3 regions of the Nocardia puris genome follow, and region 3 is predicted to be linked to each of the others. Evidence: riboswitches for the same ligand, from Rfam matches in the RefSeq annotation. Region 3 holds a riboswitch; each other region holds the start of a gene.
What was found. Region 3 has a riboswitch for cobalamin ahead of OHB21_RS16195 (ABC transporter substrate-binding protein). Riboswitches for the same ligand answer to the same signal wherever they lie in the genome.
Positions count from the first base shown of each region.

Region 1 (5,270 bases), 3.9 Mb from region 3:
GCGCGGGGAGTGGATGTCGTAGACACCCGGGCCCACGCCCAGATCGAAGCCCGCGGCGTTCAGGTCGTCGAGCACCTCCATGTGCGAGCGGGCCGCCTCGATGGAGGTGACGTCGGCGTCCAGGCCCGCGATCGCGTCGATGACCTCGCCGAACTCCGAGTAGCACAGGTGGGTGTGGATCTGGGTGGCATCGGACACGCCCGAAGTGGCCAGGCGGAACGACTCCACCGACCAGTCCAGGTACGCGGGCTGATCCGCCGCGCGCAGCGGCAGCAGCTCGCGCAGGGCGGGCTCGTCCACCTGGATGATCCGGATGCCCGCCGACTGCAGGTCCACCGTCTCGTCCCGGATGGCCAGCGCCACCTGACGCGCCGACTCGCCCAGCGGCTGGTCGTCGCGCACGAACGACCACGCCAGGATGGTGACCGGACCGGTCAGCATGCCCTTGACCGGCTTGTCGGTGAGCGACTGGGCGTAGGTGATCCAGTCCACCGTCATCGGCGCGCGGCGCGCGACGTCGCCGAACAGGATCGGCGGGCGCACGCAGCGGGTGCCGTAGGACTGCACCCAGCCGTTCTCGGTGGCCGCGAAGCCGTCGAGCTGCTCGGCGAAGTACTGCACCATGTCGTTGCGCTCCGGCTCGCCGTGCACCAGCACGTCCAGGCCCAGCTTCTCCTGCAGCGCCACCACGTCGGCGATCTCCGAGCGCATCCTCGCGGTGTACTCGGCCTCGTCGATCTCGCCCTTGCGCAGCGCGGCGCGAGCCAGGCGGATCGCCGAGGTCTGCGGGTAGGAGCCGATGGTGGTGGTCGGCAGCGGCGGCAGGTTCAGGCGGGCCTGCTGCACCGCGCGCCGCTCGTCGGCCGGGGCGCGACGCGCGGCGTCGGGGCCGAGCGCGGCCAGGCGGGCGCGAACCTGCGCGTCCGCCAGGCGCGGGTCCTCGGTGCGCGAGGTCGCCGCCGCACGGGCCGCGGCCAGCTCGTCGGCGATCGCCTCGGTGCCCTGGTGCAGACCGGTGGCCAGCACTCGCACCTCGGCGACCTTCTCCGCGCCGAACGCCAGCCAGGCCCGCAGCCGCGCGTCCAGGCCGGTCTCCGGCTCCAGCGAATAGGGCACGTGCAGCAGCGAGCAGGAGCTCGACACCGCGACGCCGCCCGCGCTGCCCAGCAGGGTGCCCAGCGTGGTGAGCGCGTCGTCGAGGTTCGCCCGCCACACGTTGCGGCCGTCCACCACGCCCGCGACCAGCAACTTGCCCGCCAGCGCGGGCAGCGAGGCCACCGCGGACAGCTCGATCGGCGCGGTGAAGTCGAGCGCGATGCCCTCCACATCGGTGCCGGCCAGCGCGGCCAGGGCCGGGCCGGGGTCGCCGAAGTAGGTGGCGACCAGCACGGCCGGGCGGTCCTCGCCCGCCGTCAGCTCGGTGTAAGTGGAGCGCACCAGGGCGATCTCATCGTCGGTGAGGTCGGTGACCAGCGACGGCTCATCGATCTGCACCCACTCCGCACCGGCGGCCGCCAGCTTGCGCAGCAGCTCGCGATAGAGCGGGACCAGCTCGCCGAGTCGATCCAGTGCCGCGCCTTCGGTGGCCTTGGCCAGCTTCAGGAAGGTGATCGGGCCCACCACCACGGGCCGCGCGGGCACGCCGAACCCCCGCGCCTCGGCCAGCTCGTCGATCAGCTTCTCCGGGTGCAGCGAGAACACGGTGTCGGGACCGATCTCGGGCACCAGGTAGTGGTAGTTGGTGTCGAACCACTTGGTCATCTCCAGCGGTTCCACCGAATCGTTGCCGCGCGCGGCCGCGAAGTAGCGGTCCAGCGGATCGGCGATGCCCGCCACCCGCTCGGGCAGCGCGCCCAGCAGCACGGCGGTGTCGAGCACCTGGTCGTAGTAGGAGAAGGTGCCCACCGGGATCGAGTCGAGCCCGGCCGCGGTGAGCTCGGCGTACTGCGCCTCGCGCAGATCGGCCGCCACCCGGTGCAGCGCCACGGCGTCGATGCGCCCGGCCCAGTAGGACTCGGTGGCGCGCTTCAGCTCGCGCCGCGGCCCCACCCGGGGCAGGCCGAGAACCGTTGCGGTGAAAGGAGTCTGGGAAACAGTCACGGTTGTGCTCCAGTGCCTAGGTCGTGAGCCATCGCCATGCGGGCGGCGTCGACCAGCGGACCTCGCGGGCAGCCGTGTGCAACGGAGCCCGGATGTCGTCACTGGTGGTCCGCGCGCCCAATCCACGAGGCGGTGGCCGCCGGATACGGCGTATCCGGCACAACTGGCAGGTCTTCGGACTCGCGGGCACCGGCGCGGGGGCTCCCGGCCGACCTACTGACCGTCGCTTCCCGGACTCGCGCCCAGTGCTCGATGACGGTGTTCGTTCCTGCATACCGCTGCGGGACAGTCCCGGATTCCCACCGGGTTCCCTCTCACTCGCGCCCGGCTGGCCGGGGCGGGCTTCGACTCCGGCGCGCGACGTAGGGGCTCCATCTCGTCGGCGCACTGGAGAACCAGCTGCGTCGTCCAGCATAAAAGACGCCGCGGTTATTCCGTGCGGGTACCCGTCGCGGGCGCGCACCGCGGTCGCGGGCGGGCGGTGAGATGTGACGGCCGGATGAACGCAACTTCGCACCGTTGCTATGTCTGGTTGTGAAGATCGCTGCGAAGGGTAGTTCCATGTAGGAGCCGATTCCGGGGGCAGGTACGTTGGACCGATGTTCTCGAAAGTCTTGGTTGCCAATCGTGGCGAGATCGCCATCCGCGCCTTCCGCGCGGCCTACGAACTCGGCATCGGGACGGTCGCCGTCTTCCCGTACGAGGACCGCAACTCGGTCCACCGGCTGAAGGCCGCGGAGTCCTACCAGATCGGCGAGGTCGGCCACCCCGTCCGCGCCTATCTCTCCATCGAGGCGATCATCGACGCGGCCAAGACCGCGGGCGCCGACGCCGTCTACCCCGGTTACGGATTCCTTTCCGAGAACCCCGATCTGGCGGCCGCCTGCGCGCGCGCCGGCATCACCTTCATCGGCCCCTCGGCGGAGGTCCTCGAACTCGCGGGCAACAAGGCGCGCGCCATCGAGGCCGCCCGCGCGGCCGGTCTGCCCGTGCTGAAGTCCAGTGCGCCCTCGGCCGACGTGGACGAACTGCTCGCCGCCGCAGCCGAACTCGACTACCCGATCTTCGTCAAGGCGGTCGCGGGCGGCGGCGGGCGCGGCATGCGCCGGGTGGCCGCGCCCGAGCAGTTGCGCGAATCCATCGAGGCCGCCTCGCGCGAGGCCGAGTCCGCGTTCGGCGACCCGACCGTGTTCCTCGAACAGGCCGTGGTGAATCCGCGCCACATCGAGGTGCAGATCCTGGCCGACCAGCACGGCAACGTGATGCACCTGTTCGAGCGGGACTGTTCGGTGCAGCGCCGCCACCAGAAGGTGATCGAGCTGGCGCCCGCGCCGAACCTGGATCCCGCGCTGCGCGAACGTATCTGCGCCGACGCGGTGGCCTTCGCCCGCCAGATCGGCTACAGCTGCGCGGGCACCGTGGAGTTCCTGCTCGACGAGCGCGGCAACCACGTCTTCATCGAGATGAACCCCCGCATCCAGGTCGAGCACACGGTCACCGAGGAGATCACCGACGTCGACCTGGTGCAGTCGCAGCTGCGCATCGCGGCGGGGGAGACCCTGGCCGACCTCGGCCTGAGCCAGGACAGCGTGTCGATCCGCGGCGCGGCCCTGCAATGCCGCATCACCACCGAGGACCCGGCCAACGGGTTCCGCCCCGACACCGGCCGCATCACCGCCTACCGCACGCCGGGCGGCGCGGGCATCCGCCTGGACGGCGGCGCGAACCTGGGCGCCGAGATCGGGGCCTACTTCGACTCCATGCTGGTCAAGCTCACCTGCCGCGGCCGCGATCTGCCCGCGGCGGCGGCGCGCGCGGCGCGGGCGCTGGCCGAGTTCCGCATCCGCGGCGTCACCACGAACATCGGCTTCCTCCAAGCGGTGCTCGAGGATCCCGATTTCAAGGCCGGCCGGGTCACCACCTCGTTCATCGACGAGCGCCCGCAGCTGCTCACCCTGCGCGGCTCCGCCGACCGCGGCACCAAGATCCTGACCTACCTGGCCGACGTCACCGTCAACAAGCCGCACGGCGAGCGGCCCACCACCGTCTACCCGCACGACAAGCTGCCCGCCATCGACCTGAGCGCCCCGCCGCCCGACGGCTCCCGCCAGCGCCTGCTGCGCCTGGGGCCGGAGGGCTTCGCGAAGGCGCTGCGCGAGCAGAAGGCGGTGGGCGTCACCGACACCACCTTCCGCGACGCGCACCAGTCGCTGCTGGCCACCCGCGTGCGCACCACGGGCCTGCTCGGCGTCGCCGGGCACGTCGCGCGGCTCACCCCGGAGCTGCTGTCGATCGAGGCGTGGGGCGGCGCGACTTACGATGTGGCGCTGCGCTTCCTGCACGAGGACCCGTGGGAGCGGCTGGCCGCGCTGCGTGAGGCGATCCCCAACATCTGCCTCCAGATGCTGTTGCGCGGGCGCAACACCGTCGGCTACACGCCCTACCCGGAGGCGGTGACCCGCGCGTTCGTGTCCGAGGCGACGGCCACCGGCATCGACATCTTCCGCATCTTCGACGCGCTCAACAACGTCGACCAGATGCGCCCGGCCATCGACGCCGTGCGCGAAACCGGCACGGCCGTGGCCGAAGTCGCGATGAGCTACACCGGCGACCTGTCGAACCCGAACGAGACGCTCTACACGCTCGACTACTACCTGAAGCTGGCCGAGCAGATCGTCGACGCGGGCGCCCACGTGCTCGCCATCAAGGACATGGCGGGCCTGCTGCGCGCGCCCGCCGCGGCCACCCTGGTCACCGCGCTGCGCAGCAACTTCGACCTGCCGGTGCACGTGCACACCCACGACACCCCGGGCGGTCAGCTGGCCACTTACCTCGCCGCCTGGCAGGCCGGCGCCGACGCGGTGGACGGCGCCAGCGCCGCGATGGCGGGCACCACGAGTCAGCCCGCGCTCTCGGCGATCGTGGCGGCGGCCGCGCACAGCGAGTACGACACGGGGCTGAACCTCCAGAACGTGTGCGACCTCGAGCCGTACTGGGAAGCGCTGCGAAAGGTGTACGCGCCCTTCGAATCCGGGCTGCCCGCCCCCACCGGGCGCGTGTACACCCACGAGATCCCCGGCGGTCAGCTGTCGAATCTGCGCCAGCAGGCCATCGCGCTGGGCCTCGGCGACCGCTTCGAGGAGGTCGAGGCGAAGTACGCCGCCGCCGAC
Region 1 is NZ_CP107943.1:7,670,299-7,675,568, reverse strand. It holds gene metE (5-methyltetrahydropteroyltriglutamate--homocysteine S-methyltransferase) at 1-2,100, opposite strand, end outside; cobalamin riboswitch at 2,269-2,413, opposite strand; gene OHB21_RS35605 (pyruvate carboxylase) at 2,700-5,270, shown strand, end outside.
Region 1: linked by a shared signal. The riboswitch ahead of metE (5-methyltetrahydropteroyltriglutamate--homocysteine S-methyltransferase) and the one ahead of OHB21_RS16195 (ABC transporter substrate-binding protein) in region 3 are both predicted to bind cobalamin.

Region 2 (5,270 bases), 1.8 Mb from region 3:
ACGTGCACCAACGTGGTCTTCCCGCTGCCGTTCGGCCCGACGATCCCCACGACCTCTCCGGGGCCGATCTGGAACTCCGCGCCCCGCACCACTTCTCGGCGCCCCACCGCACACGTCAAACCCTCGGCCACGATCGCGGCCCCACCCTGCTCCCGCCGCCCGAACCCGGACGTGTCGCCGTGCGCCCGCGTTACCCCGGCGCCCAGGACTTCGACCGGTTCGTGGCGCTGAACCTCACTCATCGCCGGCCGCCCGTGGTCCGCTCGGCATCTCGTGCCGGATTCGAGATGGCGCCCCGGTTGCCGCCGCGCGGGTATGCCCATCGCCCGACCGATTGGTACGTCGGGCACGGGTCGGACCTACCGCACCCGCCTGATGCTCGGCGGAGCGGCATTCAGGACCCGTTGCCTCGGTGGCGATTTCGCCGAATCCCGGAGTCTGATGGCTGGCGTGAGGACCCTCGGGCCGACGGCGCGAACCCGGGCTGTGCCCGGTGCCGTTGCCGGAGATCGGAGCCAGACCCGAAGTACCGCTGAGCCATACAACGGAACGATGGCCGCGAGCGAAGTCGGGCCATGGTGGGCTGAGCCTGCCGCCGACACCCCGGCACGCATGGTTCAGCCGAGGTCGCTGGGCTACACGCTGATCGACGGGTAGTGCAACGCCGAATCCCGGAGCTCGGTGAACGCCCCTCATGCGTCACCGAACCGGTAGCGGCGGCGGCCGAGGAGGAGCAGGAATGTCGGGGCGCCGATGAGGCCGGTGAGGACGCCGACGGGGATCTCGGTGGGCGGGACCAGGACTCGGGTGGCGACGTCGGCGACGACCAGGAACAGGGCGCCGCACAGGGCGCAGACGGGCAGGAGCGTGCGGTGGCGCGGGCCGACGAGCAGGCGGGCGGCGTGCGGGACGACCAGGCCGACGAACCCGATCCCGCCCGACACCGCGACCAGCACCCCCACCAGCACCGCAAGCAGTACGAACAACGCGATCCGCAACTGTTTCACCGGCACGCCCACGGAGGTGGCCGTGTCCGCTCCCAACGTGAGTGCGTCCAGCCAGCCCGCCGCCGCGACCAGCGCAGCCCCGCACAGCAGTACCACCGTCAACGGCAGGCCGAGGGTCGCCCAGTCCGCACCGGCGAGACTGCCGAGCAACCAGAACAGCACCGACTGCGCGGCGGCGGGATCGGCGCTGCGGAACACGAGGTAGCTGCTCAGCGCCGCGAACGCCGAGCCGAGCACGGTCCCGGTGAGCACCAGCCGCAGCGGCGTGAGACCGCCCTGCGCGATCGCGATGAAGAACACGAGCCCGGCCGCCATCGACGCACCCGCCAGCGCGCCGCCGGTGAGCGCCCACACACCCGCGCCGGCGAACAGCCCGGAGGTGATGACGGCCGCCGCGCCGACCCCGGCCCCGGACGACACGCCGAGCAGGAACGGATCGGCGAGCGGATTGCGCACCAGCGTCTGCATGGCGGCCCCGGCCAGCGCGAGTCCGGCGCCCACGATCGCGGCCAGCAACGTTCTGGGCACCCGCAGCTGCCACACGATGGTGTCCAGGCTCAGATCCACCGGCGCCACGCCCGTGAGCCGGTGGCGCAGGACCTCCACCACCGACGACACCGGCAGTGTCTCCGCGCCGAAACCGGTGGCCGCCACCATCGCCACGACCAGCAGTGTCCCGAGCACGGGGACGGCGATCGAGGTCCGCACGCGGATCATCGGCGGTGCTCCACAGGCAAGTCGCGGCCCTTCCAGAGAAGTCCGGCGGGGGAGGTCTGACTTTCGCCGCGAGGCGATCACAGTGGCGCGACCGTTCCGGATTCTCACCGGATTCCCGCACCCGCCGGGGATTGATCAGCAAACTCTACCGTTCGGCCCGCGCCGCCCCGACGGCCGGTCGGCGACGTGGCGAGGGTGCGCGTCCGTCGTTACCGTGAAGAGATGTCGCCGAGGGACGAACGGCATCCGTCCACCGTCAGCGACTGGGATGACGAGCGGCGCAAGGCCCGGCTCCGCGAGACCCGGTTCGGGTTCCGGTGGGAGGGGTGGCGTCGCACCCGGCTGACGCTGTCGCGGGTCGCCGCGCTGCTGATCCTGGCCCTCACGGTCGCCGCCCAGTACTGGGTGTACGACGTGATGCCCGAACGGGCGCGGCTCGCGCTGACCGAGCCGGCGCTGCTGCCCGTCGCGCCGCCCGCCGAGGATTCGGGCTGGGACACCGCGGTGGTCGACATGGTGGGCCTGGGCAACTTGAACGCCGCCGACACCGCCGCCGCGCTGCCCTCGCTCAACCGGATCGGCGTGGTGTGGGCGATCCGCTACGACAACGAAGGCATCGACAGCCGCGTGATCGCGGACCTCATCGTGCGCGCCGCCCAGATGTCGGGGGTGCGCAATATCGTGCTGGCCGGGCACAGCATGGGCGGGGTGATCGCGCTCGAGGTCGCCGAGCACATCCACCGCGGCAGCGACCGGCGGCTGGTGGCGGTGCTGCTCGACTGCACGCCCATGGATCTGAACGCGGTGCGCCCGGAGAGCCGCGGCCGGGGCGAGGACATGCTGCGCTGGATGGGCTGGCTGCCGGGCGCGCGGGAGAGCCGCACGATGCGCTTCGCCGTCGAAACCTACGCTCGCCGTGATCGTTTCATCGACCGGACCGGTCCGGTGCCCGGGATCGCGGCCGGTGAGCTGGGCGAGGTGTTCGACGAGGTGCTGACGGAGAAGATCCTCTCGCACAACGCCGCGAGCAACGGGCTGATCCATTCGCAGTTCCTGGCCATCGTCGGCGGCGGCGCGGTGGACAATCTGCGCGCCCTGTCCGAGCCTGTCGACGGAAAGCCGCGCCCCGCAATCGTTTTCCTGCGGCCGCGGGTCGGCTCGCACGACGGCGTGGTCGACGTGGACTACTCGCACCGGGTGTTGCTCGAACAGGTCGGCGGGCCCGACGGCAGTCTGCTGGTGGCCTATCCGCGCGGCACGGGCCACGCGAATCCGCGCCAGGCTCCGCAGGGCTACAACGAGGTGATCGAGGCGCAGGTGCTGCCGTTCGTGCAGCGCTATCTGGACCGGGCCCGCGACGTCCACTACACCGCGTCACCTCGGTGAGTGTCTTTCGAATCACGCTAACGCTAACGGTTTCAGCGGCTCCCGGGCCCTGCTTCAATTCGCGTCATGTTTCGACCGAGTACGTTCCTTCCCGGCCTCCGTGGCCGCACCACCGCCGCTCTGCTCGCCGTGGCGACGGCCGCGACCCTCGGACTGACCGGCTGCGCGAAGGACGACGCTCCGGTCGCCGCCTCCGACGCCCCGCTCACCTCCACCGTGCCCGCGGGCACCAAACTCGTGATCGCCGACCAGTCCGAGCGGTTGCAGCAGGCGCTGCGCGCCTCCGGTGAACTGGACAAGCTGCCGTTCGAGGTGGAATTCGCCAACTTCGTCGGCGGCCCCGCGATTCTCGAGGCGTTCCGCGCCGGCGCGGCGGATGTGGCGCCCGTCGGTGATGTGCCGCCGATCCACGCGCTGGCCGCGGGCCAGGACGTGCCGATCATCGCCGCCTATCGCACCGCCACCAACGCGCTGAAACTCGCGGTGGCGCCGGGACAGTCGATCACGACGCTGGCGGAGCTGAAGGGCAAGAAGATCGCCTACGCCGAGGGCACCGCCCAGCAGGCGGCGGTGCTGCGGGCGCTGGACAAGGCGGGCCTGGAAACCGGTGACGTGGAACTGGTCCGGTTGCAGCTGGCCGAGTTCCCCGACGCGATCCGCACCGCCCAGGTGGACGTGGCCCCGCTGATCGAGCCGAACGTCACCCGGTTCCTGCGCACCCCGGGCGCCTCGCTCATCCCCGATTCCGAGACCGAGGGCATCTACCCGGGCCTGGCCTATCTCTACGCGCGCCGCGAGGCGACCAACGATCCCGCCAAGTCGGCGGCGCTGGCCGTGCTGGTCGGCGCGTATGTGCGGGCCTACCAGTGGGTCAACACCCACCCGCAGGAGTGGGCGCAGCAGTACTACGTGGACAACCAGAAGGTCGGCCCCGAGGACGCGACCCGCATCATCGAGTCCCTGGGCGCCTACACCTTTCCGAACTTGAACGAGGATCTGATCGCCCAGCAGCAGTCCACCATCGACGCGATCGACGCCGCGGGCGAACTGCCCAGGAAGGTCAGCGCTTCCGACGGTTTCGACCTGCGCTTCGCCCCGTTCATCGAGCAAGCGGTCGCCGAATCCGGCGCCGCCACCGACCCCAAGGAATAGCGATGGCGACCATCGAGGCCGGGGTGCTCGGCCGCCGCGTCGGCGGCGCGGCGAGCAGCAACCCCGCGGAATTGCAGGCGCGGGGCAAGGTTTCGCGCCGCAGGCTCGGTCCGGGCAAGGCGATCCCGTTCGGATTCGCGCTCGGCCCGGCGCTGCTGATCCTGGCGTGGGTGCTCGGTTCGGCGACCGGGTCGCTGGATCCGGAGACGTTGCCCGCGCCGTGGACGGTGGCGCAGACGGCCGGCGATCTCATCGCCGACGGCCGGTTGCAGTCCAACCTGCTCACCTCGGTGCAGCGCGCCGGGATCGGCCTGGTGCTGGGCGTCGGCATCGGTGTGGTGCTCGCGCTGCTGGCGGGGCTGAGCCGGTGGGGCGAGGCGCTGCTGGACGGGCCGGTGCAGATCAAGCGCGCGGTGCCGACGCTGGCGCTGATCCCGCTGTTCATCGTGTGGTTCGGCATCGGCGAGGAGATGAAGCTCGTCGTCATCACCACCAGTGTGCTGGTGCCCGTCTACATCAACACCCACGCCTATCTGCGCAGCGTGGACGCCCGGTACGTGGAACTGGCCGAGACCGTGAAGCTTTCGCGGTGGCAGTTCATCCGGCGCATCGCGCTGCCGGGTTCGCTGCCCGGGTTCTTCATCGGATTGCGCCTGGCCGTGACGATTTCGTGGCTGGCCCTGGTGGTGGTGGAGCAGGTGAACGCCACCAGCGGCATCGGGTACCTGATGACGCAGGCGCGCACCTACGGCCAGATCGACGTGATCGTCGTCGGTTTGGTGATCTACGGATTGCTCGGCCTGTTCGGCGATGTCGCGGTGCGGGCGTTGGAGAGGAAGGCGCTGTCGTGGCGGCAGACACTGGCGGACTGAATGTGGTCCGTACCCGCGCGCTGAGACGCGGGTTCGGCGACCGCGTGGTGTTGCGCGGCATCGATCTGGACATCGCGCGCGGCGAATTCGTCGCGCTGCTGGGCCGCAGCGGCTCGGGCAAGAGCACACTGCTGCG
Region 2 is NZ_CP107943.1:5,325,950-5,331,219, forward strand. It holds gene OHB21_RS24440 (ABC transporter ATP-binding protein) at 1-242, opposite strand, end outside; gene OHB21_RS24445 (FecCD family ABC transporter permease) at 693-1,724, opposite strand; adenosylcobalamin (AdoCbl) riboswitch at 1,767-1,852, opposite strand; gene OHB21_RS24450 (alpha/beta fold hydrolase) at 1,947-3,110, shown strand; gene OHB21_RS24455 (ABC transporter substrate-binding protein) at 3,177-4,262, shown strand; gene OHB21_RS24460 (ABC transporter permease) at 4,265-5,134, shown strand; gene OHB21_RS24465 (ABC transporter ATP-binding protein) at 5,110-5,270, shown strand, end outside.
Region 2: linked by a shared signal. The riboswitch ahead of OHB21_RS24445 (FecCD family ABC transporter permease) and the one ahead of OHB21_RS16195 (ABC transporter substrate-binding protein) in region 3 are both predicted to bind cobalamin.

Region 3 (5,270 bases):
GGCCCGCAGCCGGGTGATCGCCTCGCCCGCCTTGCCCTCGAAGCCGGCGCGCAGCGCGTCACCGGAGGCGAATCCGCCGAACCCCGGCAGTGAGGTGGCGGCCGTGAGCCCGTGGATCTGGGCCTCCACCTGATCGGCCAGCTGTTCGTAGCGGCGCGCGCACCGTTCGTGCGCGCCGTCCGCGACGAGTACACCGTCGATCCAGAGCCTGCCCTCGTCGACAGCCTGATTCAGGTTCGTGACCTGTGGCCGCATCGACCGTCCCCCTTCCTCATCGTGCCGCGTGCCCCGCGGCCGTACTCGGTTCTCCCGCGCCGCGCCGACCCCACGGCGGCGCCTGCTCCACCGCGCGCGAGCACACCGTCGCCGCGCGCACCGGCCCGGCCGGTCACTCCCCGGGGGCCGATGGTCCCCGCAATTTTAAGCAGGTACCCGGGCGCGTTGTCCCCCACCGATGTCGCCTTTGTCGTAAAACACCAACGGCCGGGGAAGTCGACACGCGGGGAACCCAGGCCCGCCCGATCGTGGCGCCGGCGGGCTCGGCCGGATTTGTGAAGTGTGTCACGGACTAGCGCGAAGCTGCCGCCGCGCTGTGCGCCCGCTCCAGCAGCCAGGCGACGACATCGGCCGTCACCTCGGCGTAGCGGGGTTCGTGCAGCACGTCGTGGCCCGTGTCGGCGTATTCGTGCCAGCGCGCCCACGGGTGCCGCCCGGCCCATTCGCGCATCGCCTCCACCGGCGCGCGGCGGTCGTCGGTGCCGTGCACCGCCAGGATCGGCAGCGTCGACGGCAGCGGTGTACCCGGCGCATCGGGGCGTCCGCCGCCGAGCGCCCGGCGCGGCACGCCGGACAGCACGAGCCCCGCCAACGCCTCGTGCGGCACGCTCGGCGTGAGCGGATAGCTGGCCTCGACGGTGTTCAGATCGGTGCCCGCGCTGATGTCGGGGACGGCGGCGCCGAGCGTCCCGAGCGCCGTGACGGCGCCGAGCGAATGCCCCATCAGCACCAGCGGGCCCGCCGCTTCGGCACGCACCCGGTCCAGGAACGCGGTCGCGTCGGCCACCAGTTCGGCCAGCGTGCCCGGGTGCAGGGGATCGCCCTCGCTGAGCCCGTGCCCGAAGGTGTCCAGGGCCCACAGCCGGATGCCCGCCGCCCCCAGACTCCGGGCGAATCGGTGGTAGTGCCCGCTGTGCTGACCGAGCCCCGGCAGGAGTGCCGCCGTGGCCACCGCGTTGTCGACCGGCCACCGCCGATAGTGCATCCGGCCGCGCGCGCCGTCGAAGTAGAACATGTACCGATAGTGCCAAAACTTCTGCGACTCAGTGGAGTTCACCGCCCTGCACGGCCACCGGCTACACTTTTCCGCCGATTCGCCGTTCGTGCCCCAGCTGACCCCTGACCGGGCCGTTCACCGACGAGCCCGCCCGCGCCCGCTTCTCGGGGCGGTAGGGTCTGGCCTCGACGCAGGGAACACCGGTGCGAATCCGGGGCTGTCCCGCAACTGTCACCGAGGAGCGAACCGCCGCAGTACGGCCACGACCTGCCCGGGTTGGAAGGCCGGTGGGGAGCGTCGATCCGGGAGCCAGGACACCTGCGTCGGCCGGCACCGGGACGACTCCACGAGGATGGCGATGGACAACTCGATACGACACCGGCGGACACTCGGCCGCCGGGAGATGCTGCTGCGCAGCGCGGGCGCACTGGGGCTGCTCGCGACCGGCGCGCTCACGCTCACCGGCTGCGGTGACGGCGGCACCGGGCCCCAGGGCGGTCCACCGCGCGCGGGCGGCCGGTTGCGCGCCGCGATCGCCGGACGCGCCGCCAGCGTGGACGTGCTGGACCCGCACCTGGCGGGCAGCTCCGCGGGCGGTGCGGTGAGCAAGAACGTATGGGACAAACTCGTCGCCTACAACAACGACCTCACCCTGCGCTTTCGCCTGGCCAGCGCGCTCGAACCCAACGCCGACGGCAGCGAATGGCGCATCACCCTGCGCCCCGGCGTGGTGTTCAGCGACGGCAGCCCGCTCACCGCGCGCGATGTGCTGTGGAGCTTCGAGCGGATGCTCGACCCGGCGCGGCCCTCCTCCGGCGACCTGGCCGTGGTCGACATGTCGCGCACCCGCGCCGACGGCGACCTCGGCGTGGTGGTGGCGATGAAGACGCCGATCGCGGACTTCGGTTCGGTGCTGGCCGGGTGGTACTGCTACGTGATCAAGGACGGCACCACGGTGTTCGACCGGAACACGCTGCCCGTCGGCACGGGGCCGTTCGCGCTGGCGAACTGGTCGCCGGGTGACCGGACCCTGTTGCGCCGCAACGAGAAGTACTGGGACGGCCCGGTCCACCTGGACGAGGTGGAGATCATCCAGATCGCCGAGACCGAAGCGCGCATGAACGCCTTCCTCTCCGGTGCGGCCGACACCGCGCACGAGATGTCCTACCTGCAGGCGCACACGCTGGCGAACGATCCGAACGCGCAGGTCGTCACCCCGCCCGCGGGCCTGATGGGCGCCTTCCAGATGCGGGTGGACGTGGCGCCCTTCGACGACGTGCGGGTGCGCCAGGCGATGCGGCTGGCTGTGGACCGCGAGGCCATGGTCGAGGCGGTGTACTACGGCTTCGGCGAGGTCGGCAACGACATCTACGGCAAGGGCGCGCCGTTCTACAACGACCAACTGCCGCAACGGACTTACGATCCGGAGCGGGCGCGCCAGTTGCTGCGGGAGGCGGGGCGGGAGAACCTGACCGTCACGCTGCCGACGGCCGACGCGATCCCCGGCATGGTCGAGTCCGCGACGCTGTTCGCCGAGCACGCCAAGGCCGCGGGCATCACCATCCGGCTCGAAACCGTGCCTGCCGACACCTATTTCACCGAGGTGGTGGGCACAGCGCCGCTCTCCCACATCGGTTGGTGGAACTACAGTCTGGACTACTTCTACGGCCAGACGATGACCAGCGATTCGCCCAGCAACGACTCCGGCTGGCGCCGCCCGGCGTGGGACGCCACGTTCGCGGCCGCCCGCGCGGAGATGAACCAGGAGCGCCGCAGGCAGCTGTATTTCGAACTCCAGGAAGAACTCTGGAACGAGGGCGGCTACATCCTGCACAGCTTCGCCAAGCGTCCCGATGTCGCGCACGTCCGCGTGCAGGGCGTGCGCGACGGCGTGCCGGGCACCGACGACTGGGCGAACTTCACCACCACCTGGTTGGCGGAGTAGCGGTCTCGCGGTGATCCGCTATCTGCTGCGCCGCGTCGGCGGCGCGATCGCGGTGCTGTTCGCGGTCGCGCTGGTGGTGTTCGGCCTGTTCGAGCTGCTGGATTCCGATGCCGCCGCCGTGGCGTTGAGCCGCCACGGCGGCGGTCAGCCGACGGCCGAACAGCTCGCGGCCAAACGCGCCGAACTCGGGCTCGACCGGCCCGCGCCGGTCCGATTCGCGGAGTGGACCGGCGATTTCGTGCGCGGCGACCTCGGCGATTCGCTGCTGTCGGGGCGGCCGGTGCGCGAGGTGCTGCTCGGCCGCCTCGGCAATTCCGTGGTGCTGGCGGCGATCACGGCCGCGCTGCTGATCCCGCTCGCGCTCGCGCTCGGGCTGCTGGCGGGCTCGCGTGCCGGATCGCGCACCGACCGCGCGGTGAGTTCGCTCGCCCTCGTCGCGGAGTCGTTGCCCTCCTTCGTCTCCGGGGTGATCCTGGTGGCGACGGTGTCGCTGACGTTGCATCTGCTGCCCGCGGTGTCGCTGTTGCCGACCGGGACGAGTCCGTGGGAGCGGCCGGAGATCCTGGTGCTGCCGGTGCTGTGCCTGCTGATCGGGCTGGCGCCGCACCCGGTGCGGGTGGTGCGCGCGCAGACCGCCGATGTGATGGCGAGCCCCTACATCACGGCCGTGCGGTCGAACGGGGTGGGCGGATGGCGCCTGCTGGCCCGGCATGTCGCGCCCAACGCCGTGTCGGCCTCGATCCATCCGGTCGCCGGATCGATCGTGGGGTTGATCGGCGGCGTGGCGGTGGTGGAGACGCTGTTCGCCTATCCCGGTCTCTCCCAGGAACTCTTGCGCGCGATCGCCGCGCGGGACTTCCCGTTCGTGCAGTCGGCCGCGGTGCTGATGGCGGCGCTCGGACTCGCCGTGTACCTGCTCGCGGATCTGGCGACGCTGGCGGTGAGCCCGCGTGCCCGGCGGGAAGTGCTCGGGGGTGCGGCATGAGTGCCGGGCGGTCGGTGGAAAGTATTGCTGTGCAAAGGGGTTCGAAAGTACGACTGCGTGTGGTGGTGCCCGCGACGCTGCTGCTCGCGGTGCTCGCCGTGGTGGTGCTCGGCCCGTTGCTCGCGCCGCATCCGGCCACGTCGCCGGTCGGCAGGCCGTTCACGGAGCCGTCCGGGCAGTTCCCGCTGGGCACGGATGTCGTCGGGCGCGACGTGTTCTCGCGCCTGCTGCACGGCGGGCTGTCGCTGGTCGCGATCACCGCCGCCGCGCTGATGGCGGCCTACGGACTCGGCCTGGCGCTCGGGCTGCTCGCCGGTCTGCGGCGCCGCGCCGATCCGTGGGTGTCGCGCCCGGTCGACGCGCTGGTGGTGGTGCCGTGGTTCCTGCTGCTCGCGGTGATCGCCACCGCCATGGGGCCCGGTCCGGCGGCGATCGTGGTGACGACGACGCTGGCCGCCTCACCCTGGATCATCCGCATCGTCCGCACCGCCGTGCTCGAGATCGCGGGCAGCGGTTACGTGGAGGCGGCGCGCGCCCGTGGCGAACCGTGGTGGCGCGTCGCCGTGGTGGAGGTGCTGCCGAACCTGCGTTCGGTCGTGTTGGCGGACGCGGGAATTCGCGTGTCCGGCACCATCTCGATGGTCGCGGTGAGCGGATTCCTCGGCCTCGGCCTGCGGCCGCCCTCGGCGGACTGGGCGCTCATGATCACCGAGAACCGGCCGGGGTTCGTCGTGCAGCCGTGGTCGGTGCTCGCGCCCGCCGCGCTGGTGATGGTGCTGGTGGTGTCGGTGAACCTGCTGGTCGACGGGCTGCTGGGCGGACACGTCCCGCCACCTTCGCGCCTGGCACGCCTAGCCTCCGATCCCGATGCGGGACTTGCTGTTTCCGATCTCGACGTCCACGACCGGCACGGTCGCGCCGTGCTGGAAGGGGTTTCGCTGTCGGTGGCGCGCGGCCGCAGTCTGGCGGTCGTCGGACCCTCCGGCGCGGGGAAGACGACCTTCGCCTCGGCGGTGCTCGGCGCCCTGCCGCGCGGCCTGCGCGCCACGGGCGTGATCACGACCCCG
Region 3 is NZ_CP107943.1:3,533,895-3,539,164, forward strand. It holds gene OHB21_RS16185 (hypothetical protein) at 1-255, opposite strand, end outside; gene OHB21_RS16190 (alpha/beta hydrolase) at 569-1,291, opposite strand; cobalamin riboswitch at 1,466-1,593, shown strand; gene OHB21_RS16195 (ABC transporter substrate-binding protein) at 1,632-3,218, shown strand; gene OHB21_RS16200 (ABC transporter permease) at 3,229-4,203, shown strand; gene OHB21_RS16205 (ATP-binding cassette domain-containing protein) at 4,233-5,270, shown strand, end outside.